DNA from 3 places in the Paenibacillus sp. F024 genome. Region 1 is predicted to be linked to each of the others. Evidence: riboswitches for the same ligand, from Rfam matches in the RefSeq annotation. Region 1 holds a riboswitch; each other region holds the start of a gene.
The links. A riboswitch is a leader RNA that binds a small molecule or an ion and turns the genes downstream of it on or off. The one in region 1 is predicted to bind cyclic di-GMP.

Region 1 (10,597 bases):
CCCGCCGGGTCATTAATTACACGGGCAAAGCCTGACGCATCCAGCGTCATCGTGACGGCTTCGCCGAGCGGGTTGGTGATTTTCGTCGGTACCCCCCGTGCATCCAATTCAAGCGACATCGTTTGACCAAGCGCATTGGTAACCGTCTTCATGTTGCCTCGATCATCATAAGCAATGACTGTCTTATTTCCGAGCGCATCCGTCATTTCTTCCGGCTTGCCAAAAGCGTTATATCTCAACGATGTGGTCGCGCCACGCGGATCGGTGACTTGGATCAGGTTACCCAGCGCATCGTAATCAAATTTGGTTGTATAGCCGTTACGGTCGGTTTTTGCGGTCATATGATCGTTCTCATCATAAGCAAAACGTTCCGTTGTTCCATCCGGGTAATGAATAGCTGTTTGGCGAAAACGTTCATCGTACTCAAATGTTTTGATTCGTCCCAGCGGGTCTTTGGTAACCGCGCTGCCTCCACCAGGCATATTACCGTTGACCGGCGCATTCGGCATATACTGAACTTCTCCCGTTGCTCCGCTAAAGTCTGTCTGGCGAATCACCCGGCCTTGCGCATCATATTCGTTAATCAGTTTTGACGTTTTGTTCGGATTGCTGATTTCCGTCATTTGATGCTCTACGTCGTACTTGAACGAGATCACAGCCGCATCCGGCAGCACAATGTCGGTCAGATTACGGTTCACTTCATCATACCGGTATTCCGTCGAACGCCCGCTGTGATCCGTGACTTTGGTAAGCTTTCCTACCGTATCATATGCGAAAGACATTTCCGCCCCTGTAGTCACTGCTTTTACCAACACGGATCCCCGGTACTGGAGTGTAATTTCGTTACCGTTCGTGTCTTGTATCTTATGCAGCAAGCCGTCCTCACGGAATAAATATTTCCACTGATTCGGCATTACCAGCTCATACGTTCCGTTGCTTAATTGAGTCAGTGTATTGTGGGTCCCTTTGGGAGTCAAAAATTGGCCGCTGCCGACCGGTGCATAGTTATACCTTGCGCCCTCCGGCGTGGTCACATAAATGTGTCCTTGATCCCATTCATGAAGCACCCATTCAAACGAATGATGCCAGCCGACACCAACCGCTCCTTCGTACTTGTCCCTGCTGTGATAAGTGAGTGCAAATTCAAGCGGCATCACTGCCTGCAGCGACATGTTCGTATGATGGAAACTGAAAGAACCGTTGGCCAGATTGATCGGGTCCCACCATGCGGGAAAATGATGTTGAAGCCGCTGGGCAATCTTCTCTATTGTCAGATCTTCAAGCTCTTTGTATCCAATTTCCCCGGCAAGCATGGGGTTGATAATCAGCAGGTTTTCCCCGCTTTTCAGGTTCTTTTGGCATGTTTCACCGTCCACGCATGTAAACTGCGGATAGTTATTGAACGATGCTATTTCGTTAATACGATTCACTGTTTCAGCAATACCGGTCGTTTTATAGTAATACCCCGCGACCGCCGTCCAAGGCACATTCCAGTCGGGGGCCTTATAACGCAGCACCTTCAGCGGACTCGAAACAGGTGAGATCTGCTCGCCCTTCTTCGCTCTTGCGGTAATCGTGGCTATCTCGTAAGCGTCAAGCTGCTTGATAGTACTCCAATTGCCCGAGCTGTCCGCCATGATGCCACTAACTACCTTAGTACCTCCCGGTACCTGATTATTGCCCTCCCGTTTTATATATTGAATGGTAAGCGTTACTTCGGAATCAGGGTCAGCTGTTCCTTTAATTTCATGGCTCTCACTAGTTAAATTAGGAAAAATCGCAAGAGTCGGACTCGACAGAGGCGGAAGCTGCGGATCGTAAATTTCCAATGGTGCTATTGTTCCGTAAAATTCTGTCTGCCCCGGTATCCTGGGATCCACACATACATTATAATTTCCTACCGGAATACTGGACCCGGCGGCCCATGGTACTTGATGCTGCATATAGGTCCCATCGGGATTTTTAATGACAAATGTATCCGTCTTGATCATCCCACCCTGAACTTTAGCGGGCGGCTCGCTGCTGTTTGCGCCGGGCTCGCATAGGTATATTTCCGTATAATGCGCGGTTTGACCAACGTCCGCATCATTAAAACTAAATTTAATCACCGTGCTTCCGGTATTAACCGGAATACGGTTCGGTTCTAATATAAGGTCTGTACCCGCATGCACTTTGGATAGTCCCCCGCCGGGAATAAACGGAATTCCCGTCAGCAAGATCACCATTGCCATGAAAACGGAAATCATCGATTTGAATCTTGCTTTTATCATTTCATTGCTCCCTCTTCAAAATTTGTATATTTCAAAGCTTCCCCTGCTTCAGGATGAATCGGTATAGCACTGCCGCCGCTTGCGCTCGCGTGGAGGATTGCTGCGGCATCAAAGAGTTCCGATCTCCTTCAATCAGCCCTTGGTTCACGCCAAGCGCCATATAAGGCTCGGACCATCCGCTAATGCCTTGACGGTCGCCGTATGCGGACAATGCCGACTGCCGCTCCTGCTCAGCCAGACGAAGCGCCGCCGATTGCTCTCCGGCAGCACGTACAAGCATTGCCACCATCTGTTCACGGGTCAGACGATCATCCGGATGAAACATTCCGCCATCGCCCTCCACGAGTCCTGCTTGTGCAGCGGCTTCAATCCATCTATAACCCCAATGCCCGGAACCCACGTCCTGGAATGTAGCCGCAGACGGAGAGTCAGAATCCATCCCCAATGCACCTACGAGCAGCTTCGCAAACTGCGCACGGGTCAGTGTCTCATCCGGGCCGAATATTCCCGACGCCACTCCTTCAACAATACCCCTCGCGGCAAGCGTATCGACGTACTGCTCCGACCAATGTCCTTGCATGTCTGCAAATGCTACATCGTTCAGTATAACGGCATATGTACCTGCGCTTGTTATAGGGCCATTCACGGCGAACTTGCCTGCAGACATGTTTCCGCTAATGAAGCCCCAACGCTCTAATGCCGTATCATACTGATACAGACCGAGTTTTCGCTGTTTGCTTTCCGAAAGCAAGTCACCGTCATACTGCATCTCCAGTGTAGCCGGAACTTTAAAAGACTGCGGCACTGTCAGTTCAACCGGTCCCGCGATCAACTGCCCGGCAGCCGGCATTCCTTTGGCTTGCATGCCTGCCGCATCCTGCGGCATACCCAAGGTTATCCTCGTATCACGGTCAAGGGCGCCGGCCAGGACGCTCAGCTTCGCACTGCCATCGGTTGAAAGCACTTCGCCTCCATTGGGGCCGATTATGGCGCCAACTGGTTCAATGGAACCTGCAAAGGAACGGCTTTGTCCTGTATTTTGCCTGATGAACGTTCGCATGATTAACTTATTGTCCTTACCTGCAAGAAACTGATCGCCCCAAAAAGGGTACACCGTTTCTCCAGGCTGTCGTGCTACTGTGAATGTTTCGCCGGTTTTTAAGTTAACGCCAATCATCACAGCTTTCCCATCACGTTCCTCAATCCAAGCTCCCATCGTTTTGCCGATGGTCAAATAGGTATCGCTGAATTCCTTGGTCTCATAATCAGTTAAGCTCCTTGGACTGAAGGCCGCATTATCCAAACGGAGCATCGCCATCTTGGTCTTTAATTGTTTATTCATCTGTCTCCACAGCACGGTATTGCCGTTAAATACGAAGCGGTCCACATAATGATCTTTAGGCAGCTTCACAAGCGGGCGAATCTCACCGGTTGCAAGGGTCAACATATCCAACCCGCTGTCCGAATTTTTATACAAGACCTGGCCTTCAAAAACCACATGTTCCCGCCCCTTGCCAAGACTTGTTTCTTTTGCTGTGGACAGATCGTAATGCAGCATCTCCGACGTCTCATTGTTATGCCAAACGACATCATTACCATGAATAGCCGGATGTGACATCATACCCAACGAGAAATTAATTCGCTGCCGTTCTCCGGTAGTCAAATCGTATTTGAATACATTCCACCAATAACTGGCAGGATCAGGCAAGCCTAGCTTGTCGAGCCAAACAACCGTATTACCGTATATGACAGGATTGTCCTTCCGGGTAGGCGTGTTGGTGATCGTCTTTGTTTGCCCTGTAGACAGGTTAGCCATATGGATTTGTCTGTTGCCTTCCCCATCCGGCTCATACCAAACCATAGAATCACCGTTAATATAAACGAGTCCGCTGTTATCCGGCAGTCCTGCGAAAGCCGGCAGTCCCTCTGACTGACTATACTGCGCAGCCCATGCCGCAGGTGTTGCGACAGCCATGACGGCTGCAGCAGCCCAACCGATCAGCATGGCGTTTCTTGCAAACTGCAGTAATTTGCTTTTCACTCTGTCTTTCCCCCTTTACCTCAACAAACAAAAAAATACAGCACCCCAACCGAGCGGCCCGGCTATCATTCCACCGTTTAGTACCGATGGATTAGACCCGTGGCTTTGCGTCTCCGACTTTCGAACGGATTTGCCTTTTATCCAGCTTATTGGCAGCTGTATTTTTTTCTTCTAAATACTACTATAGGGGCTAAATAACTAAGAACCAAGAGTTTTTTTGTCATTTTGTGTAAAATTTCACAGAAAGTGAATAAAGGGTATCGCATCATACTTCTTTCCAAAGGTAGTCCTTAAAGATTTCCCATTGAATATTAAAAAAGCACGGAATCGCGCAGCCAGCGCGATTCCGTGCTTTTTTTCATGCTATGCTTTTCTTAAGATTATCCGTTACGATCCCGCTCCGCGGTACCTCTTTACTCCGTAATTCCATACCGTCAGCCCGAGGGTCAGGAAGACCGCTCCTACCAACGGCGTCAGCAATGCGAACGAACCCCAATTGGCCCGGTCCAAAAAGTACGCCGCAGGGTAAAAGCCTACAAACCCGAACGGAAGCACCCAGGTCAGCATAATATTGATCAGCCGGTTGTAGATGGTCATCGGATATCGGCCGTAGTTTTGCAAATTCCACAGCATCGGCGTAATGCCGGTCGGCGAATCCGAAAAAAACGACAGCGAAGTAAAGAAGATATAGATTCCCCCATAGATCATCATCGAACCGGCAACCAACAGAATAAATACGAACGGATCATACCACATCAGCCCGAGATCAAGCCGGCTCCAGGAATAGCCCATAATGATCATGCCGGTCAATGCGCTGAACAAGGACGACGGATCCATATTTTCCAGCATCAGCTGCACGAGATTGTGCGCCGGCCGCGTCAGAATCCGGTCCATCTCCCCTTTGACAATATACCGCTCGCTGAAGCCCCACAGATTGAAAAAGGTAATAAACAGGCCGTAAGGCACCATAAAATAACCGTAAATAAACAAAATTTGATGCTGGTTCCATTCACCGATCGCAGCCGTATGCTGGAATACGACCAGAATGAAGAAAAGATTCAAACCGTTAAACAGCAGGTCCGATACGACCTCCATCCAAAAATCGGAACGGTAGGTCAGCCTCGTTTTCATGTAGTTTTTCAAATAATTGATCAAAAGTCCCGCATAAAACATATGTTCCTCAACCTCCCTGCACGAACAGGCGCGACCGCGCGCTGCGCCAGAGTACAAAAAGCGGGATAATCAGCAGCAGGAACCACAGGAGCTGGGTGCCGAACACTCCGTACACCGCCGTTCCGGTTACCTTTCCTGTAAAGACGGAGCCAGGCAAATACGTAATGGCGGGAAAAGGAAGAAACTTCATCAGCCCTTCGGCCCACCCGGGGAAGAACGAAATCGGCACCACCAGGCCGGAGAATAAGTCGACGGCCACCCGTTTCATGCGCATCAAGCCTTCATTGTTTTCAAGAAAAAAAGCAAATAAGCCGGTAATAATATTAATTTGTGAATTGATCAAAAAGCTGAAGAACAGCATGACCATAAACACGAGCCAAACCTGCGGATCCGTCGGCAAACTGACGGGAAACAAAAAAGAAACGATCGCCATTCCCGGTACGGAAAACAACAGCAGACGAAATAAGCCTTCGCCGAGGCCCTGCATCATTTTGACAATAATATAGTTGTAAGGACGGATGAACTGAATGGCCACACTGCCGTCTTTGATTTCATTGGCGATTTCTCTGTCCAGGTTATTAAAATAAAACGCCCGCGCCATCCAGGAAACAGCCACATAAGTGGTCATCTGGGTGACGGTCATACCGCCGAGCAGCTCCTTCGATCCGTAAATCGCCTTCCATAGAAAGTAGTATGCGCCAATATTGAGTGCATAAATGATAATTCCGCTGTAATAATTGACCCGGTAAGCAAGCATCATCAGAAATCGGATGCGGATGATATCCAAATAAGCGCTAGACATGCAGGGTCACTTCCCGTTCATCAGGCTCTTCCTGAACCCGCCGTTTGACGTCGCTTGAACCGGTTTTGTAGATTTCCCGTACGATATCGTCGGTGTTCGTTTCGACAATCTTGATATCTTCAATGCTCATCGCGCCCACGACGCGGGCCAATACATCCGAGACGCTGCTCCGCTGCTGCGGAATCCATACTTTGGCCGTCAGCTCGTTATCCAGCGACCAATCTACTTCCAGGCCGCGGGTCAATTCCTTCAAACGCTGCAGCGCCACCGGCTCCGCAAACCGCAGGATGACTTCCTTGCCTTTGCCCCAGCGTTCCTTGAGCTCTTCCAAGCCGCCGTCATAGATAATCTTCCCGTCATCGAGCATAATGACCCGGGAACACAGCGCTTCAATATCTTGAAGATCGTGGGTCGTAAGCAGGATGGTTGTGCCGAACCTCTTGTTCAGTGATTTCAAAAACTCGCGGATTTCCGTTTTTACTACAATGTCCAGTCCAATGGTCGGCTCGTCCAGGAACAGGATTTGCGGGTTGTGAATCAACGAAGCCGCCAGCTCGCAGCGCATCCGCTGCCCGAGACTCAGCTTGCGCACCGGCCGGTTCAACAGGTCGCCCAGCCGCAGCCTGTCCACCAATTCATCCAGCCTGGCGCGGTAGTCGCTCTCGGATACGCGATACACCTTCTTCAGCAGCTCAAACGACTCGATCACGCCGATATCCCACCACAGCTGGCTGCGTTGGCCGAACACGACTCCGATGCCGCGGACAAACTTTTCACGTTCCTTATAAGGAATGTAGCCGTTGACCCGAATGTCGCCCGAGGTCGGTACAAGAATGCCGGTAAGCATTTTGATCGTCGTTGATTTACCGGCTCCGTTCTCCCCGATATAGCCGCAAATTTCCCCTTGGGGGATTTGAAAGCTGATATCCTTGACGGCCCTGACCTGGGTATACTCTCTGTTAAATAGATCGCGAATGGCACCTTTTAAGCCTTCGCGGTTCTTTTGCACCTTAAACTCCTTGCGGAGCTCATGAACATCGATGGCCCAACTCATGGCACATCATTCCTCCTGTCAGAAAATGCCGAAGCTTGCAGGGACGGCTCGAAACCTTTTATAATGAAATGTAATAGTTTCCTGCCCTTTATTGCGCATGTTTCAGCTGTATTGTCTAATCCTATACACGTTATCATACACGAACGGCCCGGTTTGGAAAAGCGGACACCCCGCAGGAAAGGATTTGATTTCCATGGCACGCGCGTTCAAAAGAATTTTCATCATCGCTCTGCTTCTTCTGCTCGCAGGCATCGGCTATTATACATATGCCTTTTTAAATTTTGCGAACAATATTCAACAATCGGATTCAGGAAGGTTTGGAGGGCTGTTGCCCAAACAAGTCAGTATGGCCGGCAACGACGCTCCTCCTCGATGGGAAGGCAACGAACGGGTCAATATCCTTATTCTCGGAGGAGATTCCCGCGGCGGCAAGGGCGACGTAGGCCGTTCCGATTCGATCATGGTCGCTTCTATCGACCCTATGACAAAAAAGGCGCACTTATTCTCTATTTTGCGTGACACTTATGTGAAGATCCCGGGAGCAGGAAACGATAGGATTAACGCAGCCTATGCCCTCGGCGGACCGAATCTGTCGATGAAAACGGTCGGCGAGCTGCTCGGCATTCCGATTCAATACTACGTCATGACTGATTTTGAGGGCTTTATCGCGCTTGTGGACGCTATCGGCGGCATTGAAATCGACGTGGAGAAGGATATGCGCTACAAGGATTCCGCGGACAATCATCAGTATGATATCAACCTGAAAAAAGGGCTTCAGCAGCTCGACGGAGAGCAGGCGCTGCAGTACGTGCGGTTCCGTCATGACGCGCTGAGCGATTTTGCCCGCACGGAGCGGCAGCGCAAGTTTCTTCAGGCGGTGGCGGAGAAGATGCAGACGACCGGCTCCCTGATCCGTCTGCCCAAAATTTTGACCAGCATTGACCCGTACATCCAAACCAACCTGACCACCGCCGATATGCTGAAGCTTGGAGCTCTTGCCTATGAGGCTAAAGCGGAGGGCATGGTCACCAAACAAATTCCCCCGACGGAGCTGCTCAAAGAAAGACGGGTCGGTGGAGCGGCTGTGCTAAGCGTGGACCAGAAAAAGCTGCATTCTTATGTCAAGACCCTGTTCGAAGGCCGCGATCCGTACGCTCCTGAGGAAAAGCCCGCGGCACAGACCCATGAGGCCCTCGGCAAGGACAGCGGCAGCGGGACCAAAAAATAATATCAAGTTTCGATCAACGGGAAGCTGCGGCTTCCTCTTTTTTGTAAGATTAATCAAGGAAATGGAGTAGTTATACCGTGAAAGAACCAACGGAGATTTTTATTATCGATGCATTTACGGGCCAACCGTTTCGCGGCAATCCGGCTGCAGTCTGTTTGTTGAACCGCTATCCTTCGGATCACCGGCTGCAGCAGGTAGCGATGGAGATGAACCAAGCCGAAACCGCCTTCCTCTGTCCTTCAGACGACGGCGGCTTCCGGCTGCGCTGGTTCACCCCACAGGCTGAAGTTGATTTGTGCGGTCACGCGACGCTCGCTTCCGCCCATTATTTATGGCAGACGGGTAAAGTGCCGAAGGAGCAAATGATTTCATTCCATACGCTTAGCGGACAATTAACGGCCAAGTCAACGGCCGACGGATGGATCGAACTGGACTTCCCTGCTGAGAAAGCGGCTGACACCGCCGTGCCGGAGCGGCTCCAAGCTGCACTCCGCCTGGAAGGCGAAATTCGGTATGTCGGCAGAAACCGGTTGGACCTGCTGGTGGAGCTGGCGACAGAGGCGGAGGTTCGCGGGCTGCAGCCCGATTATGCCATCATGGCGGAGCTGGATGTCCGCGGCGTGATGGTAACCGCCCCATCGGAAGATCCCCGGTATGATTTTGTTTCCCGCTGCTTCCTCCCGGCCGTCGGCATTAATGAAGATCCGGTAACCGGCTCGGCACACTGCGCGCTTGCACCTTACTGGAAGAAAAAGCTCGGCAAGGAGCGGCTGACAGGGATTCAGCTTTCTGACCGTACGGGCGTTCTGCGTATGCAGTGTGCCGGTAACCGCGTTCTGATCTCCGGTCTGGCCGTAACCGTACTTCAAGGCTCGCTGCTAGCATCAGGGGACGAAATTTAATTCGATACCTTTCAGCATCTGGTTGCAGCACCTTGGCGTTATTTTCATGCATAAACAAAGGCTGCATATATAATAGGAATATCGACTACAGAGAGGAATGACAAAGATGAATCAACCGTTGGATTACGGCAAACCAAGATCACGCTCGGAAAGCTTATATCGAGAAGCACTGGAACATATTGTGGGCGGGGTGAACAGCCCCTCCCGCTCATTTAAAGCGGTCGGCGGCGGGGCTCCGGTCTTTATGAAACGCGGCAAGGGCGCATACTTTTGGGACGAGGACGGAAACCGCTACATTGATTACCTCGCTGCGTATGGCCCGATCATCCTGGGTCACGCACATCCTTCGGTTACCGAAGCGATCTGTCGCGCGGCGGAGAACGGAACGCTTTACGGTACGCCTACCGAGCTTGAAATTGAGTTTGCCCGTATGCTGAAGGCGGCCATCCCTTCGATGGATAAGGTGCGCTTTGTCAATTCGGGCACCGAGGCCGTCATGACGACGATCCGTGTGGCACGTGCCTACACAGGCCGCAATAAGATCATCAAATTCGCCGGCTGCTATCACGGCCACTCGGATCTGGTGCTGGTTGCCGCAGGCTCCGGTCCCTCCACGCTCGGGATCCCCGACAGCGCCGGCATCCCGGTGAGCATCGCGCATGAAGTGATTACGGTACCTTACAACGATCTTGCAGCGCTTGACGAAGCTCTTGCCCGTTGGGGCGAGGACGTAGCCGCAGTCATGGTCGAGCCCATCGTAGGCAACTTCGGCATGGTGATGCCCAAGCCGGGCTTCCTCGAGGGACTTTGTTCCGCCGCCCGCCGCAACGGCTCCCTCGTCATCTACGACGAGGTAATTACGGCTTTCCGGTTCCACTACGGATCGGCGCAAACCTTCGAGGGCCTGCCTGCGGGAACGGACTTCGCGGCCATCGAACCCGACCTGACAGCCCTGGGCAAAATCATCGGCGGCGGTCTGCCGATCGGAGCCTACGGAGGCCGTCAAGAAATCATGTCGCAGGTGGCTCCCCTCGGACCGGCTTATCAAGCCGGTACCATGGCAGGCAACCCTGCGTCGATCTCCGCAGGCATCGCATGCCTGCAGGCGCTGCAGGAGCCGGGCACAT
Region 2 (10,597 bases), on a different contig from region 1:
GACAAGCTGAGGCTGATCGGGACCATTGCGGCAAGCACGGCACATGAGATCAGGAATCCTCTTACCGGAATCAAGGGGTTTATCTCATTACTGGGCAAGAAGTATAAGGACGAACAGGACCAATACTACCTCTCGTTAATACAAACCGAAGTGGATCGGATTAATTCGATTGTAAGTGAGCTGCTGGTTATTGGAAAACCGACGATCGCCTCGAAGGAGATCAATCATGTCAATGATATCCTGAGGGAAATCATTCCTCTGATTGAATCGGAAGCCCATTTATACAATGTCCAGCTATCGATTCAGAAAACGACAGAACCGTTGTATATTATGGTTTCAAAGGACCATCTCAAGCAAATTGTACTCAATTTGACTAAAAATGCCTTGGAGGCCATGGAATCAGGAGGCCGCCTGTTTATATCTTCTGAAAGATCGGGGAACTATGCCTGGGTGAACATTAGGGATACCGGCAAAGGCATATCTCCGGAAAATCTTAAACATATATTCACGCCTTTTTTCACGATGAAGGAGGATGGCACGGGATTGGGTCTTGTGGTTTGCAAGCGGATTCTCGACAGCTACGGCGGGGATCTGCTGATAGACAGCCGGGAGGGGAGCGGAACGCAGGTCACTATTCAACTTCCGTTAGCCATTAGGACATAGGTTTGTACTGAAGCAAGAGGCCGACCCTGAATCCGGATCCGCCTCTTTTTGTATATTAGCCAGGAAATCGCAGCATCAAGAGAAGCGCGGCATCGTCAAGAAAATATTGCTCTATCTACTCCTTCTATTAACGGACGGCTGTTGGCATGGTTTGGGATCACCTGTAATTGAGCGATTGGCAACAGGAGAAAGCGGGCAGGATTTTTGTTCTTACAAATTAATCAAGCTGCTTCCACTTTCGCTCAAGCAAGGGAGGCACATGGCTTTCCATGTGATGGATCAACTCCGCAGGTTCACTGGAGCTGTAGAGCAAACGGAGATGCGATGCATTGGAGAAGCCTTCGCCAATGCTGTGATGAATCAGATTCATCAAAGGATCAAAATAATTTCTGATATTGAGGATGCCGACAGGCTTTTGGTGGATTCCGATTTGCGACCAGCACAAGGCCTCAAACAGCTCCTCATAGGTTCCGAAGCCTCCGGGTAAAGCAATAAATCCATCCGCCAGCTCCGCCATTTTCGCTTTGCGCTCATGCATGCTTTTTACTTCGATGAACTGGGTGAGCTCCTGATGCACCATTTCCCCGCGAAATAATCCTTTGGGCATGATACCGATCGCCTCGCCTCCGCCCTTCAGAACGGCGTTGGCAATTTCACCCATTAACCCGATCCTGGAGCCGCCGTAAATTAATCGAACCTTTTTCTGAGCAATAACCTCTCCAAGCTCGGCAGCTTTGATTTGGTAATCAGGATGCACACCCACATTGGATCCGGCAAAAACACAGATCGATTTCAACTTGTCCACCCCACACTATATATAGATGATATTCTTTTATAATATACTATATTTGGAGAATGAAAAATATGCTCAAGACGAAAGGGGCCATCATCAAGGTCGGTCAGCATGATACCGAAATAGGAAATACCGATTGCGTGAATGAAAACAAACGATTATCCTGAATAGGTGAGAGATAAATTAGGTGATGTTTAATATAAGAAAAGCTTCCGATCGAAGTCTTTTCGATGATGAACCATTCGTGGTTTAGATGAAGCATTTCTTGCGATAAAAGCAGTTGAAAATGTACACTTTATCATCATTAAAATGGGCTTTCGCCTGAGCGGCGGGAGGAATGCTTTTGGAACAGCTCTTACTGGTATTGTTCGAACGTATGGGAATGCTGCTGATCCTGATGTTCACCTTGACCCGAATTCCTCTTTTTCGGAATATATTGGATCGGGAGATGGATGTCCGGACGGGAACCGTATTTGCCCTGTTGTTTGGCTTGATCGGGATTGCGGGGACGTATTCGGGTGCCGTGGTAAGCCCGGTGGAGATCGATTCGACGTTTTGGGTGTCCGCCCTAGGACCGGATGAGATCATGGCGCATTCCGCACTCATCGGAGTGGTGATGGCAGGCTTGCTTGGCGGGGCATTCGTGGGGGCCGGGGCCGGGCTTGTGGCCGGGCTTCATGCCTTTTTGCTCGGAGGTCTTGCAGGTCCTTCTTATGCGGTTTCCACTCCTTTGATCGGACTTCTGGCGGGGCTTGTGGCCCGGTTTTTTTATGAAGAGAGGATCATCGCTCCGATCAAGGCCATGTTTATCGGGGTATTTGCCCCCATTTTGCAAATGGGCATTCTGCTGGTATTCACCACCTCCTCGGAAACGGCCATTACGCTTGTCGATCGTGTAGGCGTTCCCATGGTGATTGCCAATAGTATCGGGATCGCCATTTTTGTCGCCATGATTCAGGTTGCGCTCAAAGAAGAAGAACGCGCGGCGGCGCTGGAGACGCAGCGGGCCTTGACGATTGCTGAGATGGTTCTTCCCCATCTGAAGGAGGGGCTGACCTATACGACAGCAGAGGCAACCGCATCCATATTGATGCGTGAGCTGCAGGCCGATGCGGTGGCCGTGACGGATACGCAGCGGATCCTTGCCCATGCAGGTATCGGCACATCCCGACACGTTCCCGGGGAACCCCTCATAACGGAGTTGTCCAAGCAGGCGATCCGAACCGGTAAAATTCAGAAGGCCATACACCGCGATCAGATTCAGCCTCATCATGAAGCTTTGGGGGCGGCCCTCATCGTGCCGTTCAACCAATCGGGCCAAACCGCAGGATTGATCAAGATTTATTTCCGCAGTCCCAAACAGATCCGGAAGGTGGAGGTGGAGTTTGCGTACGGCTTCAGCAGGCTGATCTCCAGTCAGCTGACGATTGCGTTGGCGGAGAAGCTTGAAGCGCTGATGAAGGATGCCGAGCTGAGAGCGCTTCAAGCGCAGATCAACCCTCATTTTTTGTTCAACACGTTGAACTCCATCGTGACTTTAATCCGGATCGATCCGGATCATGCACGTCATGTGACGGTGCAGCTGGGCCATTTCATGCGGATGAGCCTGAAGATTACTCAATCGCCGCTGATTCCTCTTTATCAGGAAGTGGAGCATATCAGCACCTATTTGGCGATCATTCGGGTTCGATTTGCCGATCAGCTTAAGGTGGAATGCACAGCCGAGCCAGGATTGGAAATGGTGCAAATCCCGCCGTCGACGCTGCAGCCGCTCGTGGAGAACAGCATCCAGCACGGGCTGAATAAGAAATCGAGCGGCGGCTGGGTGCGGATTGAAATAAAACGGGAAGGCGAGACCGTAAGGATCGTAGTCGAGGACAATGGGTCTGGAATTCGGGAGGATTTTCTTAGCAAGCTGGGCAGCGCTCCGATGAGCGGGAGCGGGAGTACCGGCCTTGGCGTGCACAATGTAAATCAGCGTTTAATCAGCTTGCTCGGCTCTGACGCTGCGCTTTCGTTCGAGAACCGGATGGAGGGCGGGGCGCGGGTAACGTTAGTCATACCTTATCGAAACGGGGAATGGAAGGAGACATCTAAATGAAACTTCGCGTCATGCTTGCCGAGGATGAACGGTTGGCAAGAGAGGAGCTTATCTATTTGCTCTCAAAGGAGCCGGACATCGTGCTGCTCCCGTCGGCGGCAAACGGCGTTGAGGCCCTGGAGATTGCGCAAAAGCATAAACCGAACGCCGTCTTTCTGGACATCGAAATGCCCGAGATGAACGGCATTCAAGCGTCTTATCGTTTGCAAGAGCTGGATCCCCGTCCGTTTATTGTCTTCACGACCGCTTATGATCAGTATGCGTTGGAAGCGTTTCAGCTTGAGGCGGTAGATTATCTGCTCAAGCCCTATGATGAAGAACGGTTGAGACGGACCTTGGATCGCATCCGTGCCAGAAAGACGGAAGCCGGAGGCATTCCGATCGGCGCCAGTAAGCAGACGGAAGCAGCCGCGCCGCAGGCTTTCAAAAGGAACAAGCTTCTGGTCGATGACGGAGATCGTATGGTGGTGCTGGAAGCGGAGCTTTTTCTCTACGCGGTCAAGGAAGAAAAGGTAACCCATATCCATATGGCCGACGGCCGCGCTTATTCAACGAAGCAAACGCTGCATGAGCTTGAGGAAAGGCTGGGTGCCACGTTTTTCCGGCCTCACCGGAGCTATCTGGTGAATCTTGATTTTATTCAAGAGATTGAGCCCTGGTTTAACGGTGCATACAATGCCGTTTTGAAGGATGCAAACCGGACAAAGGTGCCCGTTTCCCGGATTGCGGCGAAGGATTTGATTCGGCTTTTGCAGGGACAATAACCCACCCGAAGAACAGTCTGTTGAGGACTGTTTTTCTGCAATTAAGGAACGGATTTCGACGTTTCACACCGAAATAAGACTGCATCAAAAAAGAGACGCTATAATATTGATAAAAGCGCTTACATTAAACGCTTGCAAAACGTACGCTGCACCTGATCTTACGAGGTTCAGCCCATAATATGGAGGGATTCGCAATGAAAAAGAACCAGTTAACGTACAGCGATGTTGCCCGTTCTGAGCTTTTTCGCAAGCTGATGGATGAGAAGAAACGATTTATCATTCCGATGACGCTCTTCTTTTTGGCATTTTATTTTACCCTTCCGGTTCTTACGGCTTTCTCTAATGTATTAAATGCACCTGCCGTCGGCGCGATCACATGGGCTTGGGTCTTTGCATTTGCGCAATTTATTATGACGTGGGTTTTGTGCTCGATGTATTCCAAGAAATCCGAAACATTTGACGCCATTTGCGAAGAGATCAAAGACCAATTGCCTAATGAGGAAAGAAAGGCGGGATAATCGATGAATACAGCCTTCTTGCTTTTTCTTGTGATTGTTTTCGGCACGCTTGTCATTACCTATTACGCATCCAAAAAAACCAAAACGACAAGTGAGTTTTATACGGCCGGCGGAGGATTGACCGGTTGGCAGAACGGGCTTGCCATCGCGGGAGACTACATGTCGGCGGCCTCCTTCTTGGGTATCGCCGGAATGGTCGCCTTGTTCGGCTTTGACGGATTTTTCTACAGCATCGGTTTCCTTGTCGCCTATCTGGTCGTGCTGTACCTCGTTGCGGAACCGCTTCGGAATTTAGGCAAATATACGATGGCGGATATGATCGCCGCCCGATTTGAAACCAAGAAGATTCGCGGCGTTGCAGCGATCAATTCGATCGTCATTTCCATCTTCTATATGATTGCTCAGCTGGTTGGCGCCGGGGGACTTATCGCTCTTTTGATTCCTAGTCTTGATTACACGACCTCCGTGCTCATCGTCGGCGTCCTCATGACCGTGTATGTTGTTTTCGGCGGCATGACGGCGACAAGCTGGGTGCAAATTATTAAATGCGTGCTGCTTGTCGCCGGTACGTTTATTATTTCGCTCATTGTGTTTGCCAAATTCGATTTCAGCGTCGGTCATATGTTCGAGCAAATGCGGTCTGCCACTTCGTTGAAGGAAGCGTTCTTGAATCCGGGCAACAAGTTTTCAAACGGACTCGATACGATTTCTCTTAACCTAGCCCTTGTGCTTGGAACAGCCGGATTGCCGCACATTCTGATCCGTTTCTTCACGGTAAAAGACGCGCCTACGGCACGCAAATCGGTCGTTGTGGCCACTTGGATTATCGGAATGTTTTACGTGATGACGGTGTTCCTCGGCTTTGGAGCTGCGGCTTTCGTAGGTAAGGATGCCATTGTCGCCGCCAACGCTGCAGGCAATATGGCGGCTCCTCTTCTGGCCAGAGCCCTTGGCGGAGAATTCTTGTTCGCCTTTGTATCGGCCGTAGCCTTTGCAACGATTCTGGCTGTTGTAGCGGGGCTCGTGCTTTCTGCCGCTTCCGCCTTCGCCCATGACTTCTATAATCATATTGTTCGCAGAGGCAAGGCGAATGAGAAGGAGCAGATTAAGGCAGCGAAGCTGGCTTCCGTCGGTGTAGCCGTCATATCAATCATTCTTGCTTTGTTTGCACAGAAGCTGAATGTTGCGTTCCTTGTTGCCTTGGCGTTTGCCGTCGCAGCCAGCGCCAACCTGCCTGTTCTCCTGTTCACCGTATTCTGGAAAAGATTTAATACCGCCGGAGCGGTTACGGGCATGATTGTCGGCGTACTCAGCGCGCTCATTCTTGTGGCGGTCAGTCCTAACGTTTGGGACCCGGTAGCAGGCAAAGCGATTTTCGTCGGTACGCCGCTCATTTCACTTACGAATCCGGGTATCATCTCCATTCCGCTCGGCTTTTTGGGAGCGTTCCTGGGAACCTTCCTTTCCGCGAAGCGGGATGATGTGAAGTATGACGAAATATTAGTCAAAGCGAACACGGGAATACAGGATTTGGCTCAGGCCAAATAAGGATTAGAATGCTTTGAGTCCGTATTTTTAAGCTTGATAAAACAGGGGGCCGCCTCCATCCGGACGGTGGCTCCCTGTTTTTTGTCCACGAAAGCTTTTTGGAGTACGCATCCAATCTGGAGGGCAACGGACGGTTAATGAATTTAGCTCTCGTATTTACTACCTATGAGAAAGAATTCAATTACTCCAACATTCCTCATTAAGAGAGGAGAGGAATGCATGCTGTCTAAGATTAAGGAATGGATAGCCCAAAGAGATGATCAAGAAATCAAGAAAATCCGGAAGACGATCCTGCCCCAAATCGACAAATACGTCCAACGGATTAAACATGATAGTGATTTGAATAAAGTAAGCATTGAACTGCGGAGAAGAATACGTCAAGGTGAGGATCGTCAGGATTCTCTTTTTCTGGCATTTGCTTTAGTGAAGGAAGCTGTAAGAAGAGTGTTTGGGATCACGATGTATGACGCTCAGTTGATTGGAGGCTGGTTATTATGCGAAGGGAAAATTCCCAAGATGATGATAGGAGAAGGAAAAACGATCGTTCATCTGCTCCCGGCCTATTGGTTTGGTTTACAGGATCATGGTGTACATATGTACACGGTGAATGAATATTTAGCGAAACGCGAACACGAGCAAATGGGTAAAGTATTTCAACTTCTTGGCTTATCCGTAGGGCTAAATCTTGCCGGGTTGAAGGCTCAAGCGAAGAAAGCGGCCTACCAACAGGATATTACCTACGGGACCTATACGGAGTTTGGGTTAGACTGCTTGCGCGATCAGAGGATACTGCATCCGGAACAGCGGATTCAAAGAGGGTTTGCCTATGCCGTCTTGGATGAAATGGACCGTATATTGATTGATGAAGCGCGAACCCCGCTCATGATCTCGGATCCAGTGAAAGCAGCGCCTAAACTGTACTCTGTTTGTGAGAAATTTGTACGGGGAATGCAGGAAGTAAGCGATTATGAAGTGGACCGCCAATCCAAACAAGTGATGTTTACCCCATCGAAAGCTAAGAAAATCGAAGCGGCTTTGAAGGACAATAGCCTGTATGAGCTCGACCATACGACAGTCTATCATTATTTATTGGTAAGCCTTCAAGCCAAGGTACTGATGCAGCGTGACGTAGATTATATTGTAGCGGACGACCGGATCCATTTCATAGATCCTCTTACGGGACGCATAATAGAAGGCCGGCAATTCAATGACGGCCTGAGGCAGGCGATTGAGGCAAAGGAACATATTCCCTTGAGCGAAGGGAATCAGGCCGCAATGACTGTCCAGAAGCTGCTTGGTTTATACAAGCAAATTATAGGCGTAATAGAAATGATGAAAACAAAGGCGGAGGAGCTGAGGGGTATGTATGATCTGGAAGTGGTTACGGTTCCGTCCCACCTGCCCGTCACCCGCCGCAGTGACACGGAACTGCAAGTGAGCCGATACTGGATAAATCAAGCGCGGCAAGGTTAATGCAGCGGTAACTTCATTCGCGTTAAAAATAGTATGCCAAAGCCGGGCCTGCGGGGACGGCTTTTTGCATACGGGCTAAGTCAGCGCGCTGCAGAAAAAATGTCGTTAGTTGTCAAATTACGGAATTCTGATATAATTAGCTAGAAGCTGCTTTTATAAGAAAACCTTTAACGAAGCCATTCATGGATGAGCGACCGTGATTCATAGGCAGGTTTTCTTGAGATAAAGAAAGTGTTCAGCTCCGCTGAAATTGTATACTTTCTTTATTGTTAATAAAACTTGATAAAGGCAAAATCATCGAAAGGTGATGACGCAAAGCTAAAGGGGCTAAGGTTTTAAACTATGCCAGCCAGTTGCCAAGAGAAGCTTAAAACACAGGCTTATCTTTGCGCTGGAAAAGATAAGCTTTTTTGTGTTTTTAAAGGTTTCTATTCAAAAGGAGGCGTATGATGAGAAAGTTTCGTTATGCAATGCATGTATTCATGACTTTATTGCTGGTATTCAGTTTGGCGGGGCCGGGGTTGGCTGCCCAATCCGAAGGGGCGGAATCCAATACGGGCCGCACCACGTTAGACCTTGATTTTAATGACTCGGAACAAGCGGCTTGGGCAACCGAATCGATTGGGAAGATGAAATCCAAAAATGTATTGTCCGGGTATGAAGACGGCAGCTTCCGTCCTAATCAGCCTGTCAGTCGAGTAGAAGCCGTGGTTACGGCTGTACGGCTCATGGGATTGGAGGAGCAGGCTAAAGCGAAGCCGGGCGACAGCAAGCTGCATTTTAAAGACGCATCGGTTATCGACAATAACTACAGCTGGGCCAAAGGGTACATCATCGTTGCTTTGGAACAGGGACTTTTTGATACTGCGGAAGACCAGCTTCAACCGAGTACGCCGGCCAGCCGAGTTTGGGTAGCAGGCCTGCTGGTAAAAGCTCTTGGGCTGCAAAAAGAGGCTCTCAGCCAAATGACGGCCGTGCCGGATTTCAAAGATGCCGGAGATGTTCCTGCCGGAGCGGTCGGATATGTAAACGTAGCCGTTCAGCAGGGTATTGTCAGCGGTTACCCGGATGAAACGTTCAAGCCCAATAATAACGTTACACGCGCGGAGATGGCTGCGCTGCTTGTAAGAACCAATGACAACTTGCTGGAGCAATCCGGAGCGATTACCGTCAAAGGAACCATCACGGCCTTGAATTTCGACCGTAATGTGACGGACAGCGTCTATTCCGGCACGTATGGGTCGATAACGGTTCAAACCTTTAATCAAGATTCGTTCACCTATAGCATTTCGCCGGACCTGGCCGTTGCGTACAACCAGCGTTTTATTCCGGCATCCCAGCTGCTTGTAGGTGATGTGGTGTCTCTGACTGTTGAGAATGACGTTGTGTTGGAGGCAAGCTTCATCAACAAAGAAAAGGTCGATGAAAAGACAGCTGGAATCAATGGGTTTAATGTGGAAATCGAGTTTAAGAACGGCAGTGAGATCGAATTAAAGTATAAGAATAAGGATGGCCAGATCCGTGCCGAGGTTGAAAAGAAAACCAAAGGTGAAAAAGGCAAGGAAAAGCAAAAGGGTGACGAAGCGGTTCAAACCGCAGATGATGTCCTTAAGCAGGCTGGGCTTACGCCTCAAATGACGAAGGAAGAGATCGTCAATCAAGTATTAGCAGCGTTGGAGACCGAGTCCAGCGAGGTAAAAGAGCTGGAAATCGAAATTAAGTTCGCTAACGGCAGTAAAGTTGAAGTAGAATGGGAACACGAAGAGGAGAAGTCTGAGAAAAAGTCCGACAAAGAAGAGAAGTCCCGTAAAGACAATAGAGAGAATAGAGAAAGAGACAATAGAGAGAATAGAGAAAGAGACAATAGAGAGAATAGAGAAAGAGACAATAGAGAGAATAGAGGCAATGAAGACAAGGGACAGCGGCCGGAAAAAGAAGCGAATGCTTACGGGATCGAAAAGCTGAAGCTGGAGGTCGAGCTGTCCGATAAGCAGAAATTAAAGCTCGAATATAAAGACGATGACGGAAAAGTCGAAGCCGAAGTGGAAAAGGATAAAGAGAACGTATCCGGAGATCAAGCCATCGAAGCGATAAACGAGCTTTTCGAACAAGCGAAGCTGTCTGACATGATGGACCGAAGTGAAATTCAAGAAAACATGCTCACTTACCTCCAAGCAGAGGAAAGTGATGTAAAAAAATTCGAGCTGGAAATCGAATTTTCAAGCGGCAAAAAGGTTAAAGCTGAGTTTGAGAACGACAATGAAGGCGACAATGACGACAACGACGAGGATTAACAACGATTGCCCCTAAAGCCAAACACCTCAAACCACTTCGGTGGCTTGGGGTGTTTTTGTAATTGTATCCCAAGCTGCCGTGAAATAGGATTGACGGATATGCAAGCTTAAGCTACAATGAGCACATAACCAATAAAACACACCTAAATAGTTGGATATAAATTCGGGGAGAAATGTGGGATTTCTTTGTCAATTACTATAGTGGCTATTGCGATTGCATTGTTTTTTGCCATGAATATCGGGGCAAGCGGCGCGGCGGCGACGATGGGCGTAGCTTACGGCAGCGGCGCGGTCAAGAAGAAATATATCGCGCTTAGTTTGGTTGCTGTCGGCGTATTCCTCGGTGCCTATCTCGGCGGAGGTGAAGTCGTCAAAACGTTGGGTTCGGGCATTATTCCATCGGATCTGCTGAATGTACATTTGGTCATTATCATCTTGCTGGC
Region 3 (10,597 bases), on a different contig from region 1:
AGGAGATGCCCGGTCTAACAGCTTGACAAAAGAATATACGCCATTACCGTAAATGACCTCTCGATTCATCCTTTTAAGCTTGGCAAAAACAGGATACAGCCAATTTTGAGGTACCGGCAAATAATCCTTGAGAGACGTTACAATAATATGGCGGATATCCGCTTTCTCCTTTATCTGATTCACCTGGTCGAACAATAAATCCAATGTCACAATCACGCTCGCCCCCGAGTCCTTGATCTGGTGCTCCAGCTCACGCGGCGTGTACATCGGGTTGGTCATGACAACCACTCCGCCCATGAGAAGAGTGCCAAAGTAAGAAATCACAGCTTGCGGGCAATTGGGAAGCATTATCGCTACACGATGACCCTTTCGAATTCCGAGCCGGATCAGCGTATTCGCAAACCGGTAGGCTGCATCGAGCAGTTCCCGATAAGACAACTTTTTGCCCATAAAATCTAAAGCGGCATGCTTCGGATAGGCTTGGGCGGACTCCTTTAAGAAATGTGCCAGGTTCTGCTTCGGATAATCAAAGGTCGGTGGCACCTCAGCCGGGTAATGCTTGAGCCAAGGTTTGCTGGTCATAGAAACCACCTCCACATCAGGCTAGTCATGTCTTGCTGCGAATGGCAACCGCCTTCGGATCGCCTTCTTGTGCCAAGGTTGTCCGAAAACGTCTTCATTCTCCTGTAATGGGTATTATATGATCTCCTCTAACCCGATATGACTTTCCTGATCCTTCTTCATCCTTAACATGGCATAATCACGACTATATTCATTAATGACGATAGTCGTAAGCCGCAAATTGAAAAAGCGCCCGATCAGCGGTAATCCGCCCGGCGCCCTACACAATTTCAACTATACGGAAACGGTTCCTCCATCGCTTAGCCTTCCGATCTTCAAACCCGGGCACTCCCTCAGGTCGATAAACCCACCGGCTCCATGCACCAAGGGGCGAAAAGGATCGGCCTCCCGCACCATCACAATGGTGGCTTGCGTTCCATCCGACAAGGCGACATGACTGCCAATCGTGCATTCGGTCACATGCCGGATAAAGCAGCGAACAATCCCCGGCTCCAGCATACCATAAGCATGATCAGCAATACTTTGGAGAACATCAAATAAAGGCAATGCGTTTCGGTACGCCCTTTTTGAAGACATCGCATGAAACACGTCGGCGACGGCTACGATTTTACTAACGAGTTCCAGTCGGTTTCCGGTCAATCCGGCAGGGTACCCGCTGCCATCCTCCCGTTCATGGTGCTGCAGCGCAGCCAAAGCAACATGCGGATCCAAACCCGCTTCGCGAACAAGAAGATCATAACCGTACTGAGAGTGACGCTTCACTTCGCGGTATTCGTCTTCATTTAATTTGCCCGGCTTTTGAAGGATCGATTGCGGAACAAACAGCTTGCCCACATCATGCAGCAAACCCGCCAGGCTGACACGCACCCGCTCATTCACGGATAATCCGAGCCATTTGCCGATTAAACCCGCCAATACACTGACTCCGACACTGTGCTTAAACGTGTCCTCATCCTGCTGCTCCAGCGCCAACAATATACGATACGTGTCCGAATCGCTCGTAATACGCATGAGGGCTGGGAGCACCGTACGGCATACTTTCTCAATAGGTACCCGACCGGCGGTACGGATATCTACAAACATCTCCTTCATCTCATGGATAGCAAATCTTACGAGCTTTTCAGGCTCAATTTTCGGAAGAATCACATCTGTACTGCTAAGCTTTAGGTCATGCTCATGAAGCGATAAAATATGTTCCGTTGTAAGAATGGAGGAAGCCGGAAGAATTAATAGTCCATATCGATTATATATATTTTTATTCAACCTCTTGCCCAAGAGATGCGACATTTCCATCAACGGATTTACTTCTTTTTCGTTCTTCATCACGCCAATTTACCATTAGTCTGTGGATTTTGAATGCCTCTTGCGGCATATACGCGACTCTTAATCCAATCCATATCGATCGTCTGATCCTCAATGCTATCCAGAATTTCGATGCAATAATTTCCTATGCATACTCTTCCGGAGCTCATGCTCTTCAGCATGATTTTCGTCTTGGATTTGAGTACCGACGGAGCTCCCGTTTGACCGCCAACCATCATTGCAGAGATGATGCCATCCGCTTCCAAACGAGAGCCTCGGCATACGGCATCTTTATCATAAAATACAATGTTGCCCGCTGAGTACAGGTCGCTTTGCAAAACCCCTTCTTTTCGGATCAAAATGTCACCGTTAGATTTAAGTGTCGATAGATGGCATTGCCCCATATCGATCCTCACTTTGGCTTCCTGCATGCTCCCAACGTGCTGCACCGTTTCCTTAAGAGAGTTCAAAATGCCGAGTACCGTACCGTTAGAGATCATTTGAGGCATTCTCGAGAGCTGTAGAAATCGCTCCAGCATGTCTTTCAGATTCAACCAGGCCGTCTTGTCCCGTGACCTGATATTAATAATGACCGATAATGCTTCTTTGATCAGCTTGGTAAGGTCTTTAAACTTGTTCTCCACAAGCAGTAGTATAATTTGTCCGTAATGAGGCTTCTGCCCCTTCTTCTCCACCATATCGGAGAGAAGCTTCGCTGCTTCGAGCAGCTGCTCGAATTGGGACATTAACAATTTCGAATTGTTATAAAGACGGTTATACAATACCCCGAAATAACCGGAGTATAGGTTGCTTTTGATGGCGTTGCCTTGAATGCGAATACTTCCGGTTGCCGTGACAGTGGCGTTGTACACACTTCCGGATATATATACATTACCAAGCGACTCTACGATCATATTCTCCATAACGTTACCATACACGATAATGTCACCGGAAAAAACGATATGTCCCGTTTCAATATTGACATCGCCGGGAACGATAAATGCCTTGGTAATATCAAAAAACTTCGTTTGGTTGCCTGTAATGCGCGGTCTTCCTTCGCTAAGAGCGATAACAAAGCCGTCCTCCCGAATTTGCACCCCGTCTTTGGCTACAATAACAATGTCCTGCGGTTCATTCGGACGAATAAAATTACCGTAAACGTCGTAGCCGACGGTCCCTTCTTCCGGCGGAGTTTTTCGGGCGATCACATCTCCAGGGGTTACCGAAGGAATATTTAAATGATTTCTATAATCGATCACGCCGCCGATTTCCACATACTGAGTTTCCACTTGTTCTGTGAAAAACAGCTGCAGTTCCGCATCCTTTCCCGGAACGGGAGGCTTTCCCCGTGCGATCAGAATCGGTTCGAATGTCGGGTTATGAACTTCTTCAAAAATAGCCCCGATATTCCGGTTTTTCGTGATCGACAAACGATCCAGTTCATAGATAATATCGTTAAGCTCAAGCTTGTTAAGTATGATCGATTGATCCTCCTCCGCTCTAAGAACCAGGTGGGCGGCAGGCTCACACTCGCTAAGCTTCCATACATACCTTACAGGTGAACGTACAATCAAGTAGGCTAGCATATGATCTTCGGATACCTGGATTTCAAATAAAGGAGATTCCTCTATGGACCATTTCAGCTTGTCTTCAGATGTTACGGTGACTACACCGGATACCGCTTCTCCATTTACAGTTAGCTTGACCGGAGGTATAGCTTCAATGGTAAGAGGTGATGTAACTTCATCCGAGGTATGCACAAAAATTTCATTTCCGCTTACCCTGAACCAACTAAGGCTCTTATTCCCTCCCTCATTGCCGAAGTCTTCCTCTTTGGAATAATCCGACAAATCGGTAACATTCTCCGTAGAATCCAGCGCCATGGATTTTATCATTTTGACCAATTCAATTTCCGTAATAGAGTCGGACATCGGGACTACCTCCTTTCAAGGGATCAAGCATATCGTAATGAAGAAAAAATGCACCTTTCTCCAGCCGGGGAAAGGTGCATTGAGTCATGTATCCTCCCATTATCGGCGGCATGGCTGCCATAGCTTAGATTGCTAACCTTAGGCCCATTGCTTTGCGTCCTTGCCTTTCGACAAGTTTGCCATTTATCGTAATGAATATGTGATTTTAATTAAATTATAATCAAGTATATAGACAACCGACAACATTGTCTAAAACAAAAGGACTAATCTATGCTTGTTGAATGTATTTCAGGTGTGAGTTTTTCGCTAAATTTCGACAAAAAGGATAAAAGATTGCATTATTTTCATATATTTTTACATAACTTTACAAGTTTAATCGCGCCAAAGCTCGCTGATATGAACACTTAGAGCATCCGCAATACATTGTATGGAATATTTATGCGGATTCGTGATTTTTCCGTTTCTCATTTTGGAGATCGTTCCTATGGAAAGACCAGTGAGCTCAGAAAGCTTGGTTGCCGTCATATGACGTTCCGCCATCAGCATCCGCAGCGCATGAGCCAATCCGGACTGCTTTTGTGGTTGCTCCTGCGTTAAGCTTCTTCCGACAAATGCAATTCGTGCGACTTCTTTCCTGCCGTTTAATATTGGTTTAAAGCGAAACTCGATACTGGCTTTTTGGTTGTTATGGACCCAATCCAGCGTCATACTGAAGCTGGACCCGGACCATAAGGCCTGGCGAAGCGAGTGCCTTACTTGAAGCAGATGTCTTGAACCGACAAAAGAAAGAAACGGCTGCGCGATCAAGTCTTTTTTGTGTAAATCCAACAATGCAGAGTGGAGTGAGCAATCGATAATGCGGAACTTCTCTGTAAGCGTTCCGCTTACATCGTATCCCGCCCCTTGCCGCAAAATCCATTTCTTGTCGCTGACGTCACGAACAACCATAACATAGTAATAGACTCCATCCCTAACCGTTTCGCGTAAAGAAAGCTCCACGTCCACTTGAAGGCCGTGCTTCACGGTCCATCTCGCTTCTGAGAACAGGATATCATCATGCTCAAAAAACTCCAAACGCTTTAATACCCACTCCCTGTATTCAACCGATAGAAAAGATAGAAAGGAATCCGTCCAAAGTTCTTCTTTTGAATAGCCGATGATCTGGAAAAAAGCCGGATTTGCCTCTTCGACCGTGAGTTGACGGCCATCCCATTTACAAAGGCAAATACCGTCTGCAGCCTTTTCAACCATCATTTTAGCCCAATGATTCGGCATTTCTTTTCCAACCTTTCATCTTTTAAGAAAACAATAATATGCTATTGTCCTTTGCATTCCCATACGGTCCCGGTCTCCGCCCTCGGGCAGCTGCTTCAGACTGCCGCCGCTCAGCCATGCCGTTACCGCGAGCACGAGCGCATCAACGATATCGTCACGGGCAGCCGCTTTGCGAGGATATCGCAGCATCAGCTCATCGACGACATCATCCGCTTGTGGATATACTCCTCGCAAATACTCCATTCGCTCGTCAAAGCCCGCATGGTTCTTCTTTCCATTCCGCATTGGAGCACCAAAGAGCCGGGCGAAGCATAATTCCGGATGTGACTCGCGGAACCTTAACCGGGCCGCCTCATCCTTGTGAAGCAGATCATCGAGCGCGCGAATCTTCGGCACGAGCGCCCAGGATTGGCGCGATAAGCCTCGGCCGCTAAGCCTGCGCTGCACCGCATTCGCTTGCGTATAGTCCGAAGCGCTCAGCACCTCTCGTACAGGAGCAGGGAATATGCTGGATGCCCGTCCAGGCTTCAGCATTTCCCGTGCCATTACGTCACAGCGTCGCGGCTCACTTCCGTCAGCCATACCGATCGGCATATCAATCAGCAATAGCTCTGACTGCCGATACGCTGCCCAGAGACTCTCCAAGGTTGCGAACACAGCGGCTGTCCAGCTCCCGTCAAGCGTCAGCTCCACGGCTGCCCAGCCCGATGCACAGCCGTCAATGCCTACAAAGGATCTGTTCTTCATGAGCTCCGCAGGTGAGCTTGAGCTCATCTGACATTCACTTGACGACACGGCTCAGCCACCGTCCAGTACCCCAAAGCACGTTTATGTTCCCATTCTGTAAAAAACAGGTATGCGCTTGCATCATTGAACACGCCCTTTTACTTCCTTAATCATTTTCTTTATTATACATCCTTTTGGCTTTCTCGGACATGCCGGAACATGTTTATACGGACAAAAATACAAACCCTAAGAAACCTCTATACATAAAATAGGACAAAGGATAAAAAAGAAAATACGCATCTGAAAGGATATGGATAAAATGGCGGGAATCGTAGACGTGTCGGTTTCAAAACCATTGCCTAAAGACGAAATGATTCTCGTCCTAAACTGCATGAACGGATTTCCCCACGATCTGCATGAGCTTCATGATGGAGCTGTAGTGACAGTTAAAAAAGACGAAGCGGAGCGCCAAGTCTTGATCCGCCGGGGACAGGGAGATGAATGCGGCTTCCACTATATCGAGGTCGGGACAGCAATCGCAGAAGCGCTGGAACTGCGGGATGGGGCGCGTTATCAGATACAATATGATGAGCTGAGCAAAACGCTTGTCCTCACGCGAGCCTTGGTGAGCCGAATCCAGGTTCCGCTTCAAATCGTCCGACGGAAGCATAAGGCGCCTGCGGTTACGATCGGTTATGCACAGCTCTGCATGCTCGGTATGGCTGCAAAGCTTCCTGCTATAGTAACGCTAATTCGCGGCCCTGTCACCGCCAAGCTGAGATTGATCGTGCCAAATAATGAGCTGGATAAGGATTTTCGGATTTCCGCAGCAACCGCCGCGAGGCTTGGATTGAGTCAGGGACAGGCTTGTCAGCTGGAATATAACCAGTCCACCAAAGCCCTTACACTGACGGCATCCGGTGCCCCGATTCACAGAATCCCGATTCAAGAAAAGAAAGAAAGGGACAAATCGGACCTAACCGGAAGCCGAAGCTCAAGTGCAGCGTCTGTTCGCAGACCACCTGTTTCAGAAAAAGCAACAAAGCATGGATCTATCCTTAATCGACAGCCTACACGAACTCGCAACAAACCGACAGCGGCTCATTCAGTGTCCAATCTCTGGCTAAACGGGAAGGTTGCCGTCAAACTCCGATGATAGTAAACGACAACAGTAGATGACGTTTAGAGACTCTGACCTGCCAACCAAACACCTCTGCTTTAAGTATAACGAAGTGTGCTTATCAATAACATGCCCGAAGCAGCGGGATGATTTGCTTAAACGGCAAAAAAGCCGGGGACAGACGGAATGCCTCCATCCTCGGCTTTTGATTTCATTCTTACTTCCCTAACTGGTGAATCGGATGGCCAAGCGCGCCTTCGGCGGCGTCCATCGTGATCTCGCCAAGCGTCGGGTGCGCGTGAATCGTAAGAGCAATGTCTTCAAGCGTAGCCCCCATCTCGATGGCCAGCGTCAGCTCGGCAATCAGATTGGATGCTTCTGCACCGACAACATAGCCGCCGACCAACAGGCCGGTGTCTTTGTCGCCGATCAGCTTCACGAAACCGTCAGTAGCATTCATCGACTGCGCGCGTCCGTTAGCTCCATACGGGAACTTTCCTACGACGACATTGATGCCCTTTTCTTTGGCTTCTGTCTCGCTAAGTCCAACGCCCGCAATTTCCGGATCGGAGAATACGACGGCCGGAATAACCTTATAGTCCACTACGCTCGGCAGCCCTGCGATCGATTCCGCCGCCACTTTCGCTTCGTAAGAAGCTTTGTGGGCAAGAGCCGGACCCGGAACGATATCACCAATTGCATAAATATGCGGCACGTTCGTTTGGCATTTTTCGTTTACCTTGATCAGGCCGCGCTCTCCGATTTCCACACCAGCAAGCTCCAGGGAAAGGTCGCCGTCCGTGTTGGGACGACGGCCTACCGTTACCAGAACGTAGTCAGCCGTTACCTTCTTTTCCTCGCCCTTCACCGTGTAGGTTACCGTAACATCCTTATCGGTTTGCTCGCAGCCCTGTGCCATCGCTTCCGTAACGACGTCCACTTCCAGCTTTTTCAGGTTGCGTGCTACAGGCTGGGAAAGATCCTTCTCAAAGCCAGGAAGAATGGTGTCCGAGCCTTCAAGCACCGTAACCTTCGTACCGAACTTGGCAAAGGTTTGTCCAAGCTCGATTCCGATATAGCCTCCGCCGATGACGACCATGCTCTTTGGAATTTCGCTTAGGGACAGTGCCTCTGTGGAAGAGATCACCCTGCCCCCGAACGGGAACGCCTTGAGCTCAATCGGACGAGAACCCGTCGCTATGATGCAGTGGTTGAAGCGGTAACGTGCCGTTTCGTTATCGTTAAATACGCGGGCTTCATGCTCGTTGATAAACAACGCCTCGCCGTTAAACACCTGTACTTTATTACCCTTGAGCAGCATGCCTACACCGCCGGATTGCTTTTTGACGATGCCGTTTTTCCACTCTTGGACTTTGTTAAAATCGACACTGACATTCTCTGCCGAGATGCCGATCGATTCGGCATGACTGACCAGCTCGTACTGATGCGCTGCGGAAATCAAGGCTTTGGACGGAATGCAGCCGCGGTTCAAGCAGACCCCTCCGAGCTCCGCCTTGTCCACCACCAGCACGCTCTTGCCAAGCTGGGAAGCACGGATGGCCGCGACATATCCGCCGGGACCCGCTCCGATGACAAGCACATCGATTTCAACCGATGCATCTCCAACTACCATAGCGGATTACACCTCCATGACAAGCAGTTCCGGATCGGCCAGCAGCTGCTTGATATAATTCAAAAAGTTTTGTGCCGTAGCACCGTCGATAATACGGTGATCGAAGCTTAAGGACAAGGCCATTACAGGAGCGACAACGATTTCTCCATTCTTCACCACCGGCTTTTCCGTAATGCGGCCTGTACCAAGAATCGCCACCTCAGGGAAGTTGATCACCGGTGTAAAGAACATGCCGCCGGCGGAGCCAATGTTGGTAATGGTGATGGTCGAGCCTCTCAGCTCGCTAGGTCCCAGTTTGCCATCACGGCCGCGGGCCGCCAAATCCTTAATCGCCTCGGCGATTGTCCACATGCTCTTGCGGTCGGCATCCGGAATCACTGGAACGATAAGACCGTTATCCGTATCCGTAGCAATCCCGATGTTGTAGTACTTTTTGTAGACGATCTCTTGCTTTTCTTCGTCGATCATCGCGTTCATCACTGGGAATTGACGTGCAGCGGCAACCAGTGCCTTCACAATGAACGGAAGGTAAGTCAGCTTGACGCCTTTCTTCTCGGCGATCGGCTTGGCTTTGGTACGAAGCGCGACGAGCTGTGTCACGTCGACCTCGTCCATCAGCGTCACATGAGGCGCTGTGTAAACACTTTTTACCATCGCATTGGCGATAGCCTTGCGGATGCCCTTGAGCGGCACGCGCTCTTCCTCGCGGTCCCCGCTCACGGCAGCCGATGCCGCAGGGGCCGCTTTCGACGCAGCTGGAGCCGCCGCTTCCGCCGCTTCCTGCGCAGCAGGCTTGCCGCCGCCGTTTACAAAGCCAAGGACATCTTCCTTCGTTACGCGCCCGTTCTTCCCGGTTGCCGTAACTTCCGCGATGTTCACGCCCTTCTCACGAGCGAGCTTTCGTACGCTCGGAGTAGCCAAGACCTCACGCTTGTCGCTTTTGGCCGCCGCTTCTTCGGAAGCAGACGCGCCGTCTGCCATTGGCGTATCCAGCTTCGCTGCGTTCACATTCGCCGCAACAGCTCCGCCAACTGCACATTCTGCGCCGGTGTCCGTTCCGCCTTTGGCAGCAGACGCCTCCGCTTCGCCAGCAGCAGGCGTTGCACTCGGAGCTTCGCCGTGTCCGCCTGCGCTTTGAGGCACTTCGCCTTCCACTTCCATAATGGCGATCACATCGCCAACCGTACATACTGTACCTTCGCCGACCTTCAGCTCGACGATTTTCCCTTCTACCGGGGAAGGTACTTCTACAGTCGATTTATCGTTTTGAACGTCCATCAGGATCGTTTCATCATTTACCGTATCTCCGGGCTTTACATGCCACTTGACAATCTCGCCCTCGTGAATCCCTTCACCCAGCTCGGGAAAACGGTATTCAAACTTTGCCATCGGTCACTCACCGTCCTTACGATTTATCGGAATTAGAAATCCAGCACTTTATTCAAGCCGGCAACAATGCGCGCCGGGTTCGGAAGCCATTGATCCTCCACTTGCGCGAAAGGATATACCGTATCCGGAGGAGCTACGCGCAGCACAGGTGCTTCAAGATGCAAGATCGCCTTTTCGTTGATCTGAGCAATAACCTCTGCCGCAACCCCGGCCGTTCTTTGCGCTTCCTGTACAACGATCGCACGGTTCGTCTTTTTGATCGATTCCACGATCGTATCGATGTCAAGGGGCACCAGCGTGCGCAGATCGATGACCTCGACCTTCGCTCCGCGGGATTTTTCCAATTCTTCCGCGGCCTTCAGCGAGGTATGCACCATAGCTCCGTAAGTGATGATGGTGACATCGGAGCCTTCGCGCACCACATTGGCTTTGCCGATCGGAACGGTATATTCGCCTTCCGGCACTTCGGCGCGGAACGAACGGTATAAATTCAAGTGCTCCATGAAAAAGACCGGGTCATTGTCGCGAATAGCCGAAATCAGCAGGCCCTTCGCATCATAAGGATTGGACGGTACGACAACTTTGATCCCCGGCGTTTGCACCATAAGACCCTCAAGCGAATCTGTATGCAGCTCCGCC

Region 2: it holds a riboswitch for cyclic di-GMP, as region 1 does, so the genes downstream of both, ACZYR9_RS17250 (S-layer homology domain-containing protein) here and ACZYR9_RS22370 (S-layer homology domain-containing protein) in region 1, are expected to answer to the same signal.
Region 3: it holds a riboswitch for cyclic di-GMP, as region 1 does, so the genes downstream of both, ACZYR9_RS04700 (flagellar assembly protein A) here and ACZYR9_RS22370 (S-layer homology domain-containing protein) in region 1, are expected to answer to the same signal.

What each region holds. Positions count from the first base shown of each region.
Region 1 covers NZ_JBVASZ010000031.1:18,031-28,627, forward strand. Annotated here, with positions in the region: gene ACZYR9_RS22365 (RHS repeat-associated core domain-containing protein) at 1-2,270, opposite strand, end outside; gene ACZYR9_RS22370 (S-layer homology domain-containing protein) at 2,302-4,311, opposite strand; cyclic di-GMP riboswitch class I at 4,361-4,456, opposite strand; gene ACZYR9_RS22375 (ABC transporter permease) at 4,699-5,484, opposite strand; gene ACZYR9_RS22380 (ABC transporter permease) at 5,492-6,286, opposite strand; gene ACZYR9_RS22385 (ABC transporter ATP-binding protein) at 6,279-7,340, opposite strand; gene ACZYR9_RS22390 (LCP family protein) at 7,534-8,568, shown strand; gene ACZYR9_RS22395 (PhzF family phenazine biosynthesis protein) at 8,646-9,470, shown strand; gene ACZYR9_RS22400 (glutamate-1-semialdehyde 2,1-aminomutase) at 9,577-10,597, shown strand, end outside.
Region 2 covers NZ_JBVASZ010000016.1:90,569-101,165, forward strand. Annotated here, with positions in the region: gene ACZYR9_RS17215 (ATP-binding protein) at 1-663, shown strand, start outside; gene ACZYR9_RS17220 (LOG family protein) at 881-1,459, opposite strand; gene ACZYR9_RS17225 (LytS/YhcK type 5TM receptor domain-containing protein) at 1,794-3,557, shown strand; gene ACZYR9_RS17230 (LytR/AlgR family response regulator transcription factor) at 3,554-4,321, shown strand; gene ACZYR9_RS17235 (DUF485 domain-containing protein) at 4,516-4,839, shown strand; gene ACZYR9_RS17240 (solute symporter family protein) at 4,843-6,387, shown strand; gene ACZYR9_RS17245 (preprotein translocase subunit SecA) at 6,607-7,860, shown strand; cyclic di-GMP riboswitch class I at 8,138-8,221, shown strand; gene ACZYR9_RS17250 (S-layer homology domain-containing protein) at 8,310-10,154, shown strand; gene cysP (sulfate permease) at 10,341-10,597, shown strand, end outside.
Region 3 covers NZ_JBVASZ010000002.1:177,049-187,645, reverse strand. Annotated here, with positions in the region: gene ACZYR9_RS04710 (AMP-binding protein) at 1-582, opposite strand, end outside; gene ACZYR9_RS04705 (HD-GYP domain-containing protein) at 856-1,905, opposite strand; gene ACZYR9_RS04700 (flagellar assembly protein A) at 1,905-3,815, opposite strand; cyclic di-GMP riboswitch class I at 3,917-4,006, opposite strand; gene ACZYR9_RS04695 (helix-turn-helix domain-containing protein) at 4,188-5,090, opposite strand; gene ACZYR9_RS04690 (DUF429 domain-containing protein) at 5,106-5,837, opposite strand; gene ACZYR9_RS04685 (hypothetical protein) at 6,136-6,972, shown strand; gene lpdA (dihydrolipoyl dehydrogenase) at 7,154-8,569, opposite strand; gene ACZYR9_RS04675 (dihydrolipoamide acetyltransferase family protein) at 8,576-9,958, opposite strand; gene ACZYR9_RS04670 (alpha-ketoacid dehydrogenase subunit beta) at 9,991-10,597, opposite strand, start outside.